Regions from separate parts of the Crenobacter sp. CS_VA4 genome, predicted to be linked through region 3. Evidence: predicted binding sites of a transcription regulator. Region 3 holds the regulator's gene; each other region holds the start of a gene.
What was found. Region 3 encodes sigma-54, which starts transcription at its own class of promoters, with help from an activator protein. Its sites were predicted from a motif close to CTGGCACGCTTCATGCTT; they were not measured.

Region 1 (5,134 bases), on a different contig from region 3:
GATAAGCCGCATCGGTCAGGCGAGTAGGTCTCGCAGTTCGTTGGTGACCTTGCGGGTTTCCGGCTGGACGCCGCGCCAGATGTGGAACGATTCGGCCGCCTGCTCGACCAGCATACCCAGCCCGTCGGCCAGCATGCCGGCGTTTTCGCTCTGCGCGCGGCGCAGGAACGGGGTCAGGCCCTTGCTGTACACCATGTCGTAGGCGAGCGTGCGCGCGGTGAACACGCCGGCCGGCAGCGGCGGCAGCTCGTTGGACAGGCTGGTCGAGGTGGCGTTGATGACGATGTCGAACTGGCGACCGGCCAGCGCCTCGTAACCGACCGCCTCGACCTTGCCCCAGCCGGCGAACTGGTGCGCCAGCGCCTCGGCCTTGATCAGCGTGCGGTTGGCGATGGTCAGCGACGCCGGCTTCTCGGCCAGGATCGGTGCCAGTACACCGCGCACCGCGCCGCCGGCGCCGAGGATCAGCACGCGCTGGCCGGCGATCGGGAAGTCGAGGTTGTTGACGATGTCGCGCACCAGGCCGACGCCGTCGGTGTTGTCGCCGTAGATCTTGCCGCCCTTGAAGGTCAGCGTGTTGACCGCCTCGGCGGCGCGCGCGCGCTCGGTCAGCTCGGTGGCCATGCGGTAGGCGTTGCCCTTGAACGGCAGGGTGATGTTGAGGCCACGGGCACCGTCCTTGATGAACTGGCCGACCACCTCGTCGAACTTGTCGAGCTCGGCGAACAGTCGGTCGTACTGGATGTCCTGGCCGGTCTGACGGGCGAATTCGGTGTGGATGAACGGGGACTGGCTGTGGGAAACCGGGTTCCCGATAACGGCATAACGGTCAGTCATGATCTGTCTTCTTGAAAGAGGGAAATAGCGTCGGCCGCGCGCGGCGTATCAATCGACCACTTTGCCGCGATTGGGGCCAAACATCAAGGCGTGGCGCGCCGGCTCAGCCCTGCTGCCACGGCAGGCCGTGCGCCTTCCAGCCGCTGACGGTGCCACGGTGGCCCTGCTCGTCCTTGTCGCCCTCGAAACCTTCGAGCACGTTGTAGGCCTGCGTATAGCCGGCCGAACGCGCCAGTCGCGCCGCCTCGTCCGAGCGGGCGCCGCTGCGGCACATGAACAGCACGGTCGCCTCGAGCGGCACCGCGGCGCCCAGCTGCGCGACGAAGTTCGGGTTCGGCTGCATGCCCGGAAAGGTGCGCAACTCGATGCGCAGTGCGTCTGGCACCACGCCGACGAACTGCCACTCGGCGGCGCTGCGCACGTCGACCAGCACCGCGTCGGGCCGCTGTTCGCGCAGGCTCTGCGCCTCGGTCGGCGTCAGCGCGCCGCTGTACGGCAGGCCGAGCTGCCGGCCGCGCTCGGCGGCCTGCGCCAGGATGGAAGCGAGATCACTCATTTCTTGAAGGTCCTTTGTGTGGGTTGGCCGGCCCGTATTGGTGGAATTGTCGCCGGGCGGCCCTGGCACGAAGCCGGCGGTTTGACCGGCCCCTGACACATTCCCCATTATTCAGCAAAGCGCTGCACCGCGGCAATGCACGCTCGTCGCGCAAAATGCACTATAACGGTGCATTGATTTGTTGATGCACCACACTGGGGCGGTGCCGAACGGCATGACGCGGCATTTTTCCTGTGCCAGAATGGTTCGTCCCTCGGTTTTGGGGCTGGCACGGTTCCTGCTTGACCCCGATTGTAGAAATTTAGCTTTCCGACTTTCATCGCGCCTAGCGCAGGAGAAAACATCATGGCGGTTGCGAATGTTTTGAAGATGATTCAGGACAACGATGTCAAATTCGTTGATCTGCGTTTCACCGACACCAAGGGCAAAGAACAGCACGTATCGATCCCGGCCCGCATCCTGGTCGAAGACGGTGAAGAATGGTTCGAACGCGGCCACGCCTTCGACGGTTCGTCGATCGCCGGCTGGAAAGGCATCCAGGCGTCCGACATGCTGCTGATGGCCGACCCGGCCACCGCCCGCATCGACCCGTTCTTCGACGAACCGACGCTGTTCATGTCCTGCGACGTGGTCGACCCGGCCGACGGCAAGGGCTACGACCGCGACCCGCGTTCGATCGCCAAGCGCGCCGAAGCGTACCTGAAGGCCACCGGCATCGGCGACACCGCCTACTTCGGCCCGGAACCGGAATTCTTCATCTTCGACAGCGTGACCTGGAACACCGACATGTCGGGCACCTTCGTCAAGATCAACGCCGAGGAAGCGGCCTGGTCGTCCGGCAAGGACTATGAAGGCGGCAATATGGGCCACCGTCCGGGCGTGAAGGGCGGCTACTTCCCGGTCCCGCCGGTCGACTCGTCGCAAGACCTGCGTTCGGCGATGGTGCTGATCCTGGAAGAGCTGGGCGTGCCGGTCGAAGTGCACCACCACGAAGTGGCCACCGCCGGCCAGAACGAAATCGGCACCAAGTTCAGCACGCTGACCCAGCGCGCCGACTGGACCCAGGTCCTGAAGTACGTGGTGCACAACGTGGCGCACAGCTACGGCAAGACCGCCACCTTCATGCCGAAGCCGATCGTCGGCGACAACGGCTCGGGCATGCACGTGCACCAGTCGATCTGGAAAGACGGCCAGAACCTGTTCGCCGGTGACGGCTACGGCGGCCTGTCGGAAACCGCGCTGTACTACATCGGCGGCATCATCAAGCACGCCAAGGCGCTGAACGCGATCACCAACCCGGGCACCAACTCGTACAAGCGTTTGGTTCCGCACTACGAAGCGCCGACGAAACTGGCGTACTCGGCGAAGAACCGCTCGGCCTCGATCCGCATCCCGCACGTGGCGAGCCCGAAAGGCCGCCGCATCGAGGCGCGCTTCCCGGACCCGCTGGCCAACCCGTACCTGTGTTTCTCGGCGCTGATGATGGCCGGCCTCGACGGTATCCAGAACAAGATCCACCCGGGCGACGCGGCCGACAAGAACCTGTACGACCTGCCGCCGGAAGAAGACAAGCTGATCCCGACCGTGTGCGCCAGCCTGGAAGAAGCCCTGGCCGCGCTGGAAGCCGACCACGAGTTCCTGACCCGCGGCGGCGTGTTCAGCAAGGACTGGATCCAGTCGTACATCGATCTGAAGATGGAAGAAGTCAACCTGATCCGCATGACCACCCATCCAGTTGAATTCCAGATGTACTACAGCCTGTAAGATTTTCAGGTTCGACCCTGTGACACGGCAGCTTCGGCTGCCGTTTTTTATTGGTCGACGTTGGCCGAACCGGTTCGGCCAACCCTGAGTCCATTAAAAACCCCCGTCCTACCCGGACGGGGGTTTTCGTTCGGCCTGCCCTCAGGCCGGTTCGATGACCGCCTCCGGACTCAGCGCCGCGGCCCAGCCGGCCGGCGCGTGCTTGATCGCTACCTGCGGCGTGCCGTGCCAGGCGGCACAGCGTGCCAGCGCGGCGCGCAGGTCGGTCGCCAACCGTTGCGTCAACCGCACCCCGTCCTCGATATGCAGTGACTTCACCTCGAACACCCCCTGTGCGCGGTGCGCCTTGGCGTCGAGCCGGCCGACCAGCCGGCCGCGGCTCAATAAGGGCAGCACGAAGTAGCCGTAGCGACGCTTGGGCCCCGGCGTATAGCACTCCAGCCGGTAGTCGAAGCCGAACAGCTCGGCGGCGCGTTTGCGGTCCCACACCACCGGGTCGAATGGCGACAGCAGGCTGGTCACGCTCGACGCGAGCCGCCCCTCGGCCGCGTCGGCCAGCAGCGACGCCAGCTCCACCGCGACGAAGCTATCGCCCTGCAGGCCGTCGACCCGCACTGGCAGCAGCTCGCCGGCGTCGGCCATCTTGTGCAGTGCCACGCCGTAACGGCCACGGCGCAACCGGTAGTAGTCGGCCACCCAGTCGGCGCGCACCACGCCGAGCGCCCGGGCGCTGCGTCGCAGCAGCTCGTGCTGCACCGCCTCCGGCGTCGGCAGGTCGGCGTCGTCCCAGTCGGGCAGCACCCGTTCGGCCAGGTCGTAGACGCGCTGGAAGTGGCGCCGCTCGGCGACCATCAGCCGGCCAGCGGTGAACAGCACCTCGAGGTGGCGCTTTTCCGGCTTCCAGCTCCACCAGCCGCCGCCCTTGCCGTCCTTACGGGCGAAGTCGGCCGAGCGCACCGGGCCGTTGGCGCGGATATGGCCGAGCAGCGCGTCGATCTCGTCCCGGTGCGTCGCCATCCACTCGGCCGAGTACTTCCAGCCCATCGCCGCCGGATCGAGCATCCGGTGGCGCAGCAGCCGGTAGTCCTCGGTCGGCACGAAGCAGGCCTCGTGCGCCCAGTACTCGAACAGTTCGCCGGTGGCCAGCGCCTGGTCGAGCCAGTGCGCCGGGTAGTCGCCGAGCCGGCTGAACAGCACCAGGTAGGGGCTGCGCGCGACCACGTGGATGGTGTCGATCTGCAACAGCGCCATCCGCCGGATCGCCGCCAGCAGGTCGGCCGGTGTCGCCTTGCGGCGCGGCGGGCGCAGCAGGCCCTGGGCGGCCAGGTGCAGGGTACGGGCGGCGGCGAGCGGCAGGTGGATGGCAGTCACGGCAGGACTCCGGGGGATGGATCGCCCACTCTAGCAGAGCGCTTCGGCCGACTTCAATGCAGTGCGTCCACGCCAAAGGTTGGCCGAATCGTGGCGCAAAAAACCCCGCCGGGCGCGCGGCCGGGCGGGGTCGTGGACGGGGTCGGCTCTAGGCGCTCAGGCTCCGGCGTCGAGAGTGTAATAGTAGGTCGCCGCACCCGGGCCGACCGGCAGGCCCAGCACGAACACCCACAGATAGAAGAACGCGCTCCAGCACACCATGAACGCCACCGAGTACGGCAACATCATCGCGATCAGCGTGCCAATGCCGGCGTTCTTCTGGTAGCGGCACACCATCGCCATGATCAGGCCGAAGTAGCTCATCATCGGCGTGATGATGTTGGTCACCGAATCGCCGATCCGGTACGCGGCCTGGATCACCTCCGGCGCGTAGCCGAGCAGCATCAGCATCGGCACGAAGATTGGCGCGGTCACCGCCCACTGCGCCGACGCCGAGCCGAGCATCAGGTTGATCACCCCGCACATCAGGATGAACAGGAAGAACAGCCCCGGCCCGGTCAGGCCGAGCGCCTGCAGCGCCTCCGCGCCCTTCACCGCGAACACGGT
Region 2 (5,134 bases), on a different contig from region 3:
CGGTGGTGAAATTAATCGTGGCCTGATTGTTGGTTTGGTTAAATGCGCCGGCACTCTGGTTGATGCCGAGGATGCCGTGGCTATGGGAAAAGGAGCTGCCGCCAATAATGGCGCTATGCGGGTATTTTTTTATCGCGTCGACGACGGCCAAGGCCTCTTTGTCCAAGAAGATCGATTGGCTGGCCTCCGATAACGCTAGGCCTGCTTCGCCGCCTATTGCCAGGCTGCGCAGGTTGAGTTGCTGATTGCCGACGCCCGCTGCCTGGTTTAGCGAGGTAATCCCGGTATTGCTTTCGCCGCTATTAATAATGTTGGCCGTGTCGTCGGCAAAGCAGCAGGTCGCGGCCATCAAGACTGGTAAAATAATAAGCGTGCGTGTCATGATATTCTCCGGTCGGCGGCGCGCAATGATGCTGCCATCCCGCTGACTTGGTTGCGTTATTACCTGCCGAATGCCTGAGTGAGGGTATTCGATATGGTTGAGGTAGCCGCCGTAATGGAATGACTTATGCTGCCGCCGCCAGAACCGCCCAAACTGGAGCCGAGCGGGCTTTGGGGCAGCGAGCCGGCATTGGAGCCTGTGGCGCTGGTAATCAGCGAGGCGATGCCCGAGTCGGCCATACCGGCAGACCTGGGCGGGTGGCCCGTGCTGGTGCTGGCCAGCAGGGCCTCGTCGAGCGCCCGGGTCTGGGCTGCGAACTTATCGGTGGCCGATAAGACGGTTGCTGCCGGCGAGGTCTCCACCGTCGATGGGTGAGTGCTACGGGGCAAGTCCGGGCGATAGGCGATGCGGTCGGCAACTGGTCTGGTGATGACGATCGGCGCCGAATAGTTATCGCCGCTGCCCGGCGCGGCCAGCACGGACTGGCAGAGCGGCACAAACAGCATGGACAAGGCGACGAGCCCGGTTCTGCGCTGGTTCATCTCACACTCCCAAGAAGCATTTTTCCTGCTGCTTCTTATGCATGTGCCGTGCCAGCCATTCGGAAGCCTTATCCGGTAAGGACGGGTGAATAGCGAGAATTTGGGGTGGGGTGGTTTTGTGCCGTTTTTGAAACAACTTTCGGGGCAATTGGGGGGGGCAATGCTCCGGCAAGGCTTCAGACGCGTTGGCTTAGAGTGCGGCGTGTTGATTTGGCGCGGGTTTGAGGGGGCGTACAGGTGGGCGTTTGTGTTTCAAGGATGAGAATCAGATACTTGAGCGCAACGCAGAAGATGCCCTCGGCGCTGGCTGCAATGGCATGACCGCGGCTTGAACGCGCCTCTCGATAAGAGCTGTGGCTTGGGCTATAGCGAACGAAAGAAGTTCCTTTATCCGATGCCCCCCGTTCTTAGAGCCTGTTCAGAATCTGTCGCGAGCGGGCCTCAGCGGGGTGAAGAGCAGCGCAGAAACCGGAATGGACGTGGTGTCCATGAGGATTTCCGATCGCTGAGCGAATCACTAGATTCGCACGCCGAGCGCATGAGCCCCGATCAGGGCCGCGCAGCAAGATTATGAACAGGCTCTTCCGAGGAGCAAGCCCATGTCCCGTTTGATCCGCACCCTCGGTCTCGACGCGCGAACGTGAGTGGCCGGCCGTTGACCGCCGCCGAGCGCGCGCTGGCAGGGCGGTTGTTTGGCGCCTCGTTCGACCCCGGCAGGGTAGGGGTGCACGACCGCGGCTGGCTGCACCTGGCACGGGTGCCGATGGCGCCGTTCGGCAAACTGTACTTCCCGCGCGGCTGGTACTGCCGCGACTTTTGCGCGGTGCCGCTGGCCGATTCGGCCAACGCTTCCGGGCTGCGCCTGTTCAATACCTTCGTCCACGAGTTGGTGCACGCCTGGCAATACCAGAACGGCTGCCCGGTGTGCTGGCGCGGCGCGCTGATCGTCGTGACCCGGGCGTTGCGGCTGCGCCGCGAGCCGTACCGTTACCGGCTCGACGCGACGGCGACGCTGGCCGATTACGGCCTGGAGCAACAGGCGTCGCTGATCGCCGACTACGCGACGCTCGTCGAGCGGCCGGACGACGCACGGCTGTGGCAGGTGCTGGTGCGCGACAACGCCAGCCTGCTCGAGGCCGGCGCGGCGCATGCCGGGCGGGGCGAATGGCTGGAGCGCTACGAACGGGTGCTGGCGCCGCTCAGGGGCGAGCCACTGGCGTTCCGCGGCCGGCCGGAGTGGCTCGGCCGTTTGCGCAGCCGCTGATGGAGCAGGAATGAAAAAGGTTCTTCACGGAATTTAGGGAATTCGGGGAGGGATGCCGTAGGGCACGTTTCTGTGAATGGAGGCTTTGTCGGTCTCGCCCGACCGGCGAGGTACTTTCTTTTGCCTCACCAAAAGAAAGTACCCAAAGAAAAGGTGACCCTGCGACACCGGCCCGCTACGCGGGCTGCCCTGCGGGCGCCACGGCCAACGGGCGGCTGCGCAACTCGCGCCGACTATGTCGGCACTCGGACAGTGCTCGCCGACTACCCCCGTTGGCCGTGCCGTCCTCGGCGGCGTCGAAGGGGAATGGGTGACCGTAGGCGATATTCACGACATTGTTTGGTTTGAAAATCTGCGGGTAATTTAGCTCATAAACTGGCCGCCGGTTTTTTTTTAACCATTCAAATCCACATCCGCTGCAATCATCCTGCCCATCCCCTTTGCGCTGCCGAGCGATCGTCAAGCGGCCAGGTTTTAAGCCGCCGCTTGTTCGAGCGGGCGGACGTTAGCCGCCCGCGAGTTCGGCGGCGCCTGGCCGCTTGGCAGGCGCGAGGGAAGCCGAAGGCCAGTGCATTGGGGTCGCATTTTCTTTGGGTACTTTCTTTTGGCGAGACAAAAGAAAGTACCTCGCCAGTCGGGCGAGACCGACAAAGCCACAGTCCAAACTCGTATCCCCTAAACTCTGTGAAGAACCATAAAAAAGGCCGGTCGTGATGACCGGCTCTGTGCCGTTGAGCAGGTGGGGCTACAGCTCAGGCGCTGTGCGCCTGCGCGCAGCCGGATATTAATGCCTTCAGCGACTCCGGCTGATCGAGCTTGATGTGCTTGTGATCGACGCTGATCCACCCCTGTTGGGCGAATTTCGACAGGGTGCGGCTGACCGTTTCCAGCTTGAGTCCCAGGAAGCTGCCGATCTCCTCGCGGCTCATCCGCAGGATGAAGTCGTTGGCGGCGAAGCCGCGCGAGGCGAGCCGGCCCGACAGGTTGAGCAGGAAGGCGGCCAGGCGCTCCTCGGCCTTCATATTGCCGAGCAGCAGCATCACGTTCTGGTCGCGCACGATCTCGCGGCTCATCAGCCGGTAGAAGTGGTGCTGCAGGCTGGGGATCTCGCGGCCGAGGCTTTCCATCCGGTTGAACGGCAGCTCGCACACCTCGCTGTCTTCCAGTGCGATCGCGTCGCAGCCGTGCACGTTGGCCGAAATGCCGTCGAGCCCCATCAGCTCACCCGACATTTGGAAACCGGTGACCTGCTCGCGGCCGTCCTGGCTGGCGACGCTGGTCTTGAAGAAGCCGGTGCGCACCGCGAACAGCGAACGAAAGCCTTCGCCGCTGCGGAACAGGTAGTCACCGCGTTTCAGGCGCCGGCTTTGCCGGATCACCGCGTCCAGTTGCGCCAGCTCCTCGTGGTTCAGGCCGACCGGCAGGCACAGCTCCCGCAGGCTGCAGCTGGAGCAGGAGACCTTGAGCGAGTGGTGGTGCAGAGGTTGATCGTTCATGCCAGAAACCCGTGAATCTTTGATGGCTTGATGCGCATCAAAGCGAAAAAGCCGGTGTTGAGCAAAGGTTGCAGTCTACCGTAGGTCTTCTCAACCGGAGCAGCACATGACCACCACCCACCCGTATTCGCCCGAGCGACTGGAGTTCGACCGCGAGTTGATCGAAAAACTCGATGGTGCCGGGCCGCGCTATACCTCGTACCCGACGGCGGATCGCTTCGTGACCGATTTCAATGACGCCGATTATCGGCACTGGCTGAAACAACGCCGGATCGGCGCCAATCACAAAAAAATATCATTATATGCTCATCTACCATTCTGTAACACTGTCTGCTACTACTGCGGCTGCAACAAGATCATCACCAAGGACACTGCGCGCGCCGATACCTACCTCGATTACCTCGAGAAGGAACTGGCGCTGATCGGCGAGGCGCTCGGCCGTCGCGAGCGGCTGGCGCAGCTGCATTTTGGTGGGGGTACTCCTACTTTTCTGTCCGACGCGCAGCTCGCCCGGCTGATGGGGCTGTTGCACCGGCAGTTCGACTTCCTGCCCGAGGGCGAGTATTCGATCGAGATCGACCCGCGCAAGGTCAGTCGCGCCACGGTGTTCCACCTGGCGAGCCTCGGCTTCAACCGGATCAGCGTCGGCATCCAGGATTTCGAGCCGGCAGTGCAGCGCGCCGTCAACCGGGTACAGGGCGAGGCCGAGACGCTTGAGGTCATTCAAGCCGCCCGCGATGCCGGTTTCAAGTCGGTCAGCGTCGACCTGATCTACGGCCTGCCGCGGCAGTCCTGTGCCAGCGTGCGCCGTACCCTGGCCAAGGTGATCGCCGTCGGCCCGGACCGGATCGCGTTCTACAACTACGCGCATCTGCCGACCTTGTTCCTGCCGCAACGGCGCATCGACGAGGCCGAACTGCCGAGTGCGGCCGAGAAGCTCGACATCCTGCAGCAGTCGGTGGCGCAGCTGACCGACGCCGGCTACGTGTTCATCGGCATGGACCACTTCGCCAAGCCGGACGATGACCTGGCCGTTGCGTTGAGGCAGGGCCGGCTGCAGCGCAACTTCCAGGGCTATTCGACGCACGCCGACTGCGACCTGATCGGCATCGGCGTGTCGGCGATCGGCAAGATCGGAGCCTGTTACAGCCAGAACGAGAAGGAGCTCGACGCCTACTACGCCGCGCTCGACGAGGGCCGCTTGCCGGTACTGCGCGGCATGACCTTGAGCCAGGACGACATCCTGCGCCGCAGCGTGATCCAGGCGCTGATGTGCCGCTTCTCCCTGTCGGTTGAGGCGATCGAGCAGGTGTTCGGCATCGACTTCGCCGACTACTTCGCGGCCGAACTGGAACGACTCGACGAGTTCGAGCGGCTCGGCCTGCTCAGCTTCGACGGCGACTTCCTGATGGTCGCGCCGAATGGGCGTTTCCTGATTCGCAACATCGCG
Region 3 (5,134 bases):
GCGTAGCGGCTGGGTAACTTCGAGGTGGAGACCGGTCAGTTTGAAGTTCATACCCTACTCCTTTTGGTGAAAACCGCCTGGCTTATCGTGCCTGGCAAGTGAGTGGTCCCTTATTGGATGGGTACAGCAGCGCTGGTTTTAAAGGGGCTACCTATAGTTTTTTGCGTTGGTTGACGGGCGGGATCTGCATCGCCTCGCGGTATTTGGCCACGGTGCGGCGGGCAACCTGTATGCCCAGCTTGGCCAGTTGGTCGGCGATGGTGCTGTCGGAGAGGGGGCGTTCGGCGTCTTCGCTGTCGATCATCTGGCGGATGCGCGCCTTGATCGCGGTGGCCGAGCACTCGCCGCCACCGTCGGTGTCGAGGGCACTGCCGAAGAAGTATTTGAGTTCGAATAAGCCGCGCGGACTCAGCAGATACTTCTGCGTAGTGACCCGGGACACGGTGGATTCGTGCAGTCCCAACTGGTCGGCGATGTCCCGCAAAATCAGCGGTCGCATCGCCACTTCGCCCTGTTCAAAGAACGCATGCTGCTGTTCGACAATAGCTTCCGACACTTTGAGAATAGTGTCAAATCGCTGTTGGATGTTCTTGATCAGCCACTTTGCCTCTTGCAGGCGGCCGGACAACTCGCCGGCGTTCTGGCGGCTCTCGGTGACGGTGCGAGCGTACATTGGGTTAATGTTGAGGCGCGGTACGGCATGCTGGTTCAGTTCGGCGAACCAGCGGCCCTTGCGCTTCCTGACGATCACGTCCGGGATCACGTAATGGGTCTCGCCCTCGCCGAAACCGGCGGCCGGGTGCGGGTTCAGTCGGCCGATCAGCGCCTGCGCGGCGCGCAGCGTGTCGTCGTCGGTGGCCAACAGTTTCTTCAGTTTGCCGAAGTCGCGGTTGCCGAGCAGCACCAGGTGGTTGCGCACGATCGCCTGGGCCAGCGCGTGGCCGGGCATGGCTGGGTCGAGGCGGGCCAGCTGCAGCGTCAGCGACTCCGACAGGTTGCCGGCGCCGACGCCGGCCGGGTCAAACTGGCGCAACAGCGCGAGGCCGACCGCCAGTTCGTCCTCGTCCACCTCCAGCTCGGCCGGCAGATTGGCCGCCAGCTCGTCGAGGCCGACGCTGAGGTAGCCGTCCTCGTCCAGCTCTTCGATCAGCAGCGTGACGATGGCGCGGTCGCGCTCCGGCAGCGACAGTTCGCCGAGCTGGGCGAGCAGGTGCTGGCGCAAGGTGACTGGGCAGGCCACGTTGAACAAGGGGTCGGGGTTGTCATCGTCGCCGTCGCGCGAACCGCCCTTGCCGCCGCCCCAGTCGGTCAGCTCGGCGCCGAGCGTGTCGCGCTCCTCGTTGCTGTTACTGCTCTCGTCGAAAGTCTGGTTGTCTTGCGTCGTATCGGCGGCATTGTCCGCCGGGCTGTCGCCGGTGGCCTGCATGTCGCCGCCGTGGTCGTCCGGCCGCTCCAGCAGCGGGTTGTCGAGCAGGAAGCGCTCGACCTCGGCCTGCAGGTCGAGGGTGGACAACTGCAGCAGTTTGATCGACTGCTGCAGTTGCGGGGTCAGCGTCAGTTGCTGCGCGACCTTCAGTTGCAAGGCTTGCTTCATGCCAACCGCCGTTTCCTCTCTTAGAGGTGGAAGTGTTCGCCCAGGTACACTTCGCGCACTCTTTCGTTGGTGACCAGCTCTTCGGGCAGTCCCGAGGCCAGCACCGCGCCTTCGCTGATGATGTAGGCGCGATCGCAGATGCGCAGCGTTTCGCGCACGTTGTGGTCGGTGATCAGTACGCCGATGCCGCGCTCGCGCAGGAAGGAAATGATCTTCTGGATGTCGATCACCGCGATCGGGTCGACGCCGGCGAACGGTTCGTCGAGCAGGATGAAGCGCGGTCGGGTGGCCAGCACCCGGGCGATCTCGACCCGGCGCCGTTCACCGCCGGACAGCGCCAGCGCGTTGCTTTCGCGCAGGTGGGCGACGTTCAGGTCGTCGAGCAGCAGGTTGAGCTCGTTTTCCAGCTGCTCGCCCTTCAGGCCGCTGATCTCGAGCACCGCGCGGATGTTGTCCTCGACCGTCATCTTGCGGAAGATCGACGCTTCCTGCGGCAGGTAGCCCAGGCCCATTCGAGCGCGCTGGTGGATCGGCAGGCTGGTGATGTTCCGGCCATCGAGGTGGATCACGCCGTCATCGGCGGCGATCAGGCCGACGATCATGTAGAAGCTGGTGGTCTTGCCGGCGCCGTTCGGGCCGAGCAGGCCGACCACTTCGCCGCTCTGGATGTCGAGCGACACGTCGCGCACGACGCTGCGCTTCTTGAAGCGCTTTTTCAGGTGGGCAACGGTGAGAACGCTATTGGTCATGGTTTGCTGCTGCCGGTCTTGCCGCCGCCGGTGGTCTGCGGCTGCAGGATGACGGTAACGCGGCCGCTGTTCGGACCGCTGGCGCTGCCGCCTTTCACCTCGTACTGTTCGCTGTCGGTGTTGTAGGTAATCACGTTGCCGACCACCAGATCCTCATTGCGCTTGACGCGGGCGTTGCCGGTGAGCACCGCCAGGTTGGTGATGGTGGTGTAGTCGAGGCGGCTGCCCTGGCCCTCGATCCACTCGTTCTTGCCTTCGACCTTCTGGCGGAAGGTGACCGGCTTGCCGAACGCCACCAGCGTCTGGTTGCCCTTGTCGTCGCGGGTGACGGTGACCTCGTTGGCGTTCACCTTCAGCGTGCCCTGAATCACCACCACATTGCCCTTCCAGACCGTGATGCCCTTGAGCTGGTCGAGCGTGCCGTTGTCGGCGGTGATCTGGATCGGCTTGTCGCGGTCGGCCTTTTCGGCGTGCGCGAACGAGGCCGCGAACGCAAGCGTGAGGCCCAGCGTGAGAAGTCGCTTACGGTTTGACATAAGTTGCCTTTGCTTGGGAATGGAGCGTGACGAGGCCCGCCTTCTGGTCATAACTGAAACCGACCGAATTCACCACCGACTGGCCGTAGTGCACGGTGACCGGCGTCGACGAGTGGGCCAGCCCCTTGCCCGTGTCGGCCCACAGCGCCGTGGTGACCATCGTGGTCTCAGGATCCTTGGCGGTGGCGGGCTTGAACAGGGTCGCCTTCTTGTCGTAGAACGCGATCTTGGTCTTGGTGTCGTAGCGACCGACCTCACCCTGTATCTGGTACTGCATCACGCCGTTTTCAAATACCTTGAGCCGTGGCGTCTCGAAGTACATCTCGTGCTTGTCCGGGTACTGCCACATCCGCGTCGCGGTCAGCCGGTCCTGCAGCAGCCCCTGCGGGCCGAAACGGGTGGCGGTGAAGTTCTCGGCGACGAACTCCGGCTTGTTCGGGTCGAGCTGCTGCTCGCTCGGCATCCAGCGCGACACCTGGTCGAGCCAGAAGGTCAACAGTGCCATCAGTCCGACCAGCGCGATCACGAAGGGGCGGTGGGAGCGGATCATGCGAGGTAGGACTCCATCGCCGCCTCGAAGGTGCCCTGCGCCTGCATGATCAGTTCGGTCAGTTCGCGCACCGCGCCGCGGCCGCCGGAGGCACCGGTGACGTAGTGGGCGTGCTGGCGCACCAGGCTCGGCGATTCGGGTACCGCGGCGGCCAGCGCGACGCGGCGCATCACCGGCAGATCGACCACGTCGTCGCCGATGTAGGCGCACTCGTCGACGCTGACGCCACTCTCATCCAACAGCTTGGCGAGCGCCTCGCGCTTGTCGTGAATGCCGGCGTAATAATAGTCGATGCCGAGGCCGCGCGCGCGGTGCGCGACGCCCGGTGCGTCACGGCCGGTGATGATCGCCAGCTTCACCCCGCTGGCCTGCAGCATTTTCAGCCCATGGCCGTCCAGGGTGTTGAACGCCTTGATTTCTTCACCGCTGGCGGTAATGAAGATGCTGCCGTCGGTGAGCACGCCGTCGACGTCCATGATCAGCAGCTTCACCCGGCGGGCAAGTTCGAGAAACGGTTTCATAGTGGCTTTCGGAAGGGGCGGGCGGTTCGGCCAGGCGGGCGCCACGGGCACCCGGCGGCGGCCTTACACCACGCCGGCTTTCAAGAGGTCGTGCATATTGAGCGCACCGACCAGCCGGTCGGTTTCGTCGAGCACCAAGAGGCCGTTGACCTTGTGTGCTTCCATCAGCTTGACCGCCTCGGCGGCGAGCCGGTCGGCGCGGATGGTGCGCGGCTTGGCGTGCATCACCGTGTCGATGCTCAGCCCCGACAGGTCGAGGGTGCGATCGAGGGTACGGCGCAGGTCGCCGTCGGTGAAGATGCCGGCGAGCGAACCGTCGGCGTTGACCACCGCGGTCATGCCGAGGCCCTTCTGCGTCATTTCCAACAGCGCGTCCTTCAGCGAGGCGCCGCTGTGGACCACCGGCAACGCCTGATCGCTGTGCATCACGTCGCGCACGTGCACCAGCAGGCGCCGGCCGAGGCTGCCGCCCGGGTGCGACAGCGCGAAGTCTTCGGCGCGGAACGCGCGGGCGTCGAGCAGCGTCACCGCCAGCGCGTCGCCGAGCGCCAGCGCCGCGGTGGTGCTGGCGGTCGGCGCGAGGCCGAGCGGGCAGGCTTCGCGTTCGACCCAGGCGTCCAGATGCACGTCCGCCTCGCGCGCCAGCGTAGAGTTGACGCGGCCGGTCATCGCGATCAGCAGCACGCCCTTGCGCTTCAGGGCCGGCAACAGTGCGATCACCTCGTCGCTCTCGCCCGAATTGGACAGCGCCAGCAGGATGTCACGGTCGGTGATCATGCCGAGGTCGCCGTGCGCGGCTTCGGCCGGGTGCACGAAGAACGACGGCGTGCCGGTCGAGGCGAGCGTGGCGGCGATCTTGCGCGCCACGTGGCCCGACTTGCCGATGCCGGTGACGACCAGCCGGCCGCGGCAGGCCAGCACCGCGTCGACGGCCCGGGTAAAGTCGCCGTTCAGGCGTTGGCCCATCGCGACGATCGCGTCGGCTTCGGTCTTGAGGACCTCGCGCGCCAGCGCCAGGCGCTTTTCGTTCACAGCGTTTTCCATAGGCGGTCAGTATATCAAGTTATACTCGGAACACGTTCGGCTGGTGTAACTTTTGCTTGAACACCGTTGGCCATCATTCCATTCCGAAAGTTCCGACCCCCCATGCATTCGCTCGCCCCGCTCGTGATCGTCCTTCTCGC

Region 1: the regulator sigma-54 is predicted to act here: its motif matches at 1,659-1,676, upstream of glnA (glutamate--ammonia ligase).
Region 2: the regulator sigma-54 is predicted to act here: its motif matches at 962-979, upstream of ACZ2IA_RS04380 (FapA family amyloid fibril periplasmic chaperone).

What each region holds. Positions count from the first base shown of each region.
Region 1 is NZ_JBVMAE010000008.1:73,876-79,009, reverse strand. It holds gene mtgA (monofunctional biosynthetic peptidoglycan transglycosylase) at 1-12, opposite strand, end outside; gene aroE (shikimate dehydrogenase) at 16-837, opposite strand; gene ACZ2IA_RS09655 (rhodanese-like domain-containing protein) at 941-1,393, opposite strand; gene glnA (glutamate--ammonia ligase) at 1,739-3,157, shown strand; gene ACZ2IA_RS09645 (winged helix-turn-helix domain-containing protein) at 3,299-4,528, opposite strand; gene ACZ2IA_RS09640 (AbgT family transporter) at 4,685-5,134, opposite strand, start outside.
Region 2 is NZ_JBVMAE010000003.1:185,435-190,568, reverse strand. It holds gene ACZ2IA_RS04385 (FapB/FapC family functional amyloid domain-containing protein) at 1-382, opposite strand, end outside; gene ACZ2IA_RS04380 (FapA family amyloid fibril periplasmic chaperone) at 442-924, opposite strand; gene ACZ2IA_RS04375 (hypothetical protein) at 1,565-2,188, shown strand; gene fnr (fumarate/nitrate reduction transcriptional regulator Fnr) at 2,941-3,684, opposite strand; gene hemN (oxygen-independent coproporphyrinogen III oxidase) at 3,791-5,134, shown strand, end outside.
Region 3 is NZ_JBVMAE010000028.1:2,080-7,213, reverse strand. It holds gene hpf (ribosome hibernation-promoting factor, HPF/YfiA family) at 1-51, opposite strand, end outside; gene ACZ2IA_RS18845 (RNA polymerase factor sigma-54) at 152-1,594, opposite strand; gene lptB (LPS export ABC transporter ATP-binding protein) at 1,615-2,343, opposite strand; gene lptA (lipopolysaccharide transport periplasmic protein LptA) at 2,340-2,879, opposite strand; gene lptC (LPS export ABC transporter periplasmic protein LptC) at 2,866-3,429, opposite strand; gene ACZ2IA_RS18825 (KdsC family phosphatase) at 3,426-3,950, opposite strand; gene ACZ2IA_RS18820 (KpsF/GutQ family sugar-phosphate isomerase) at 4,014-4,994, opposite strand; gene ACZ2IA_RS18815 (monovalent cation:proton antiporter family protein) at 5,097-5,134, shown strand, end outside.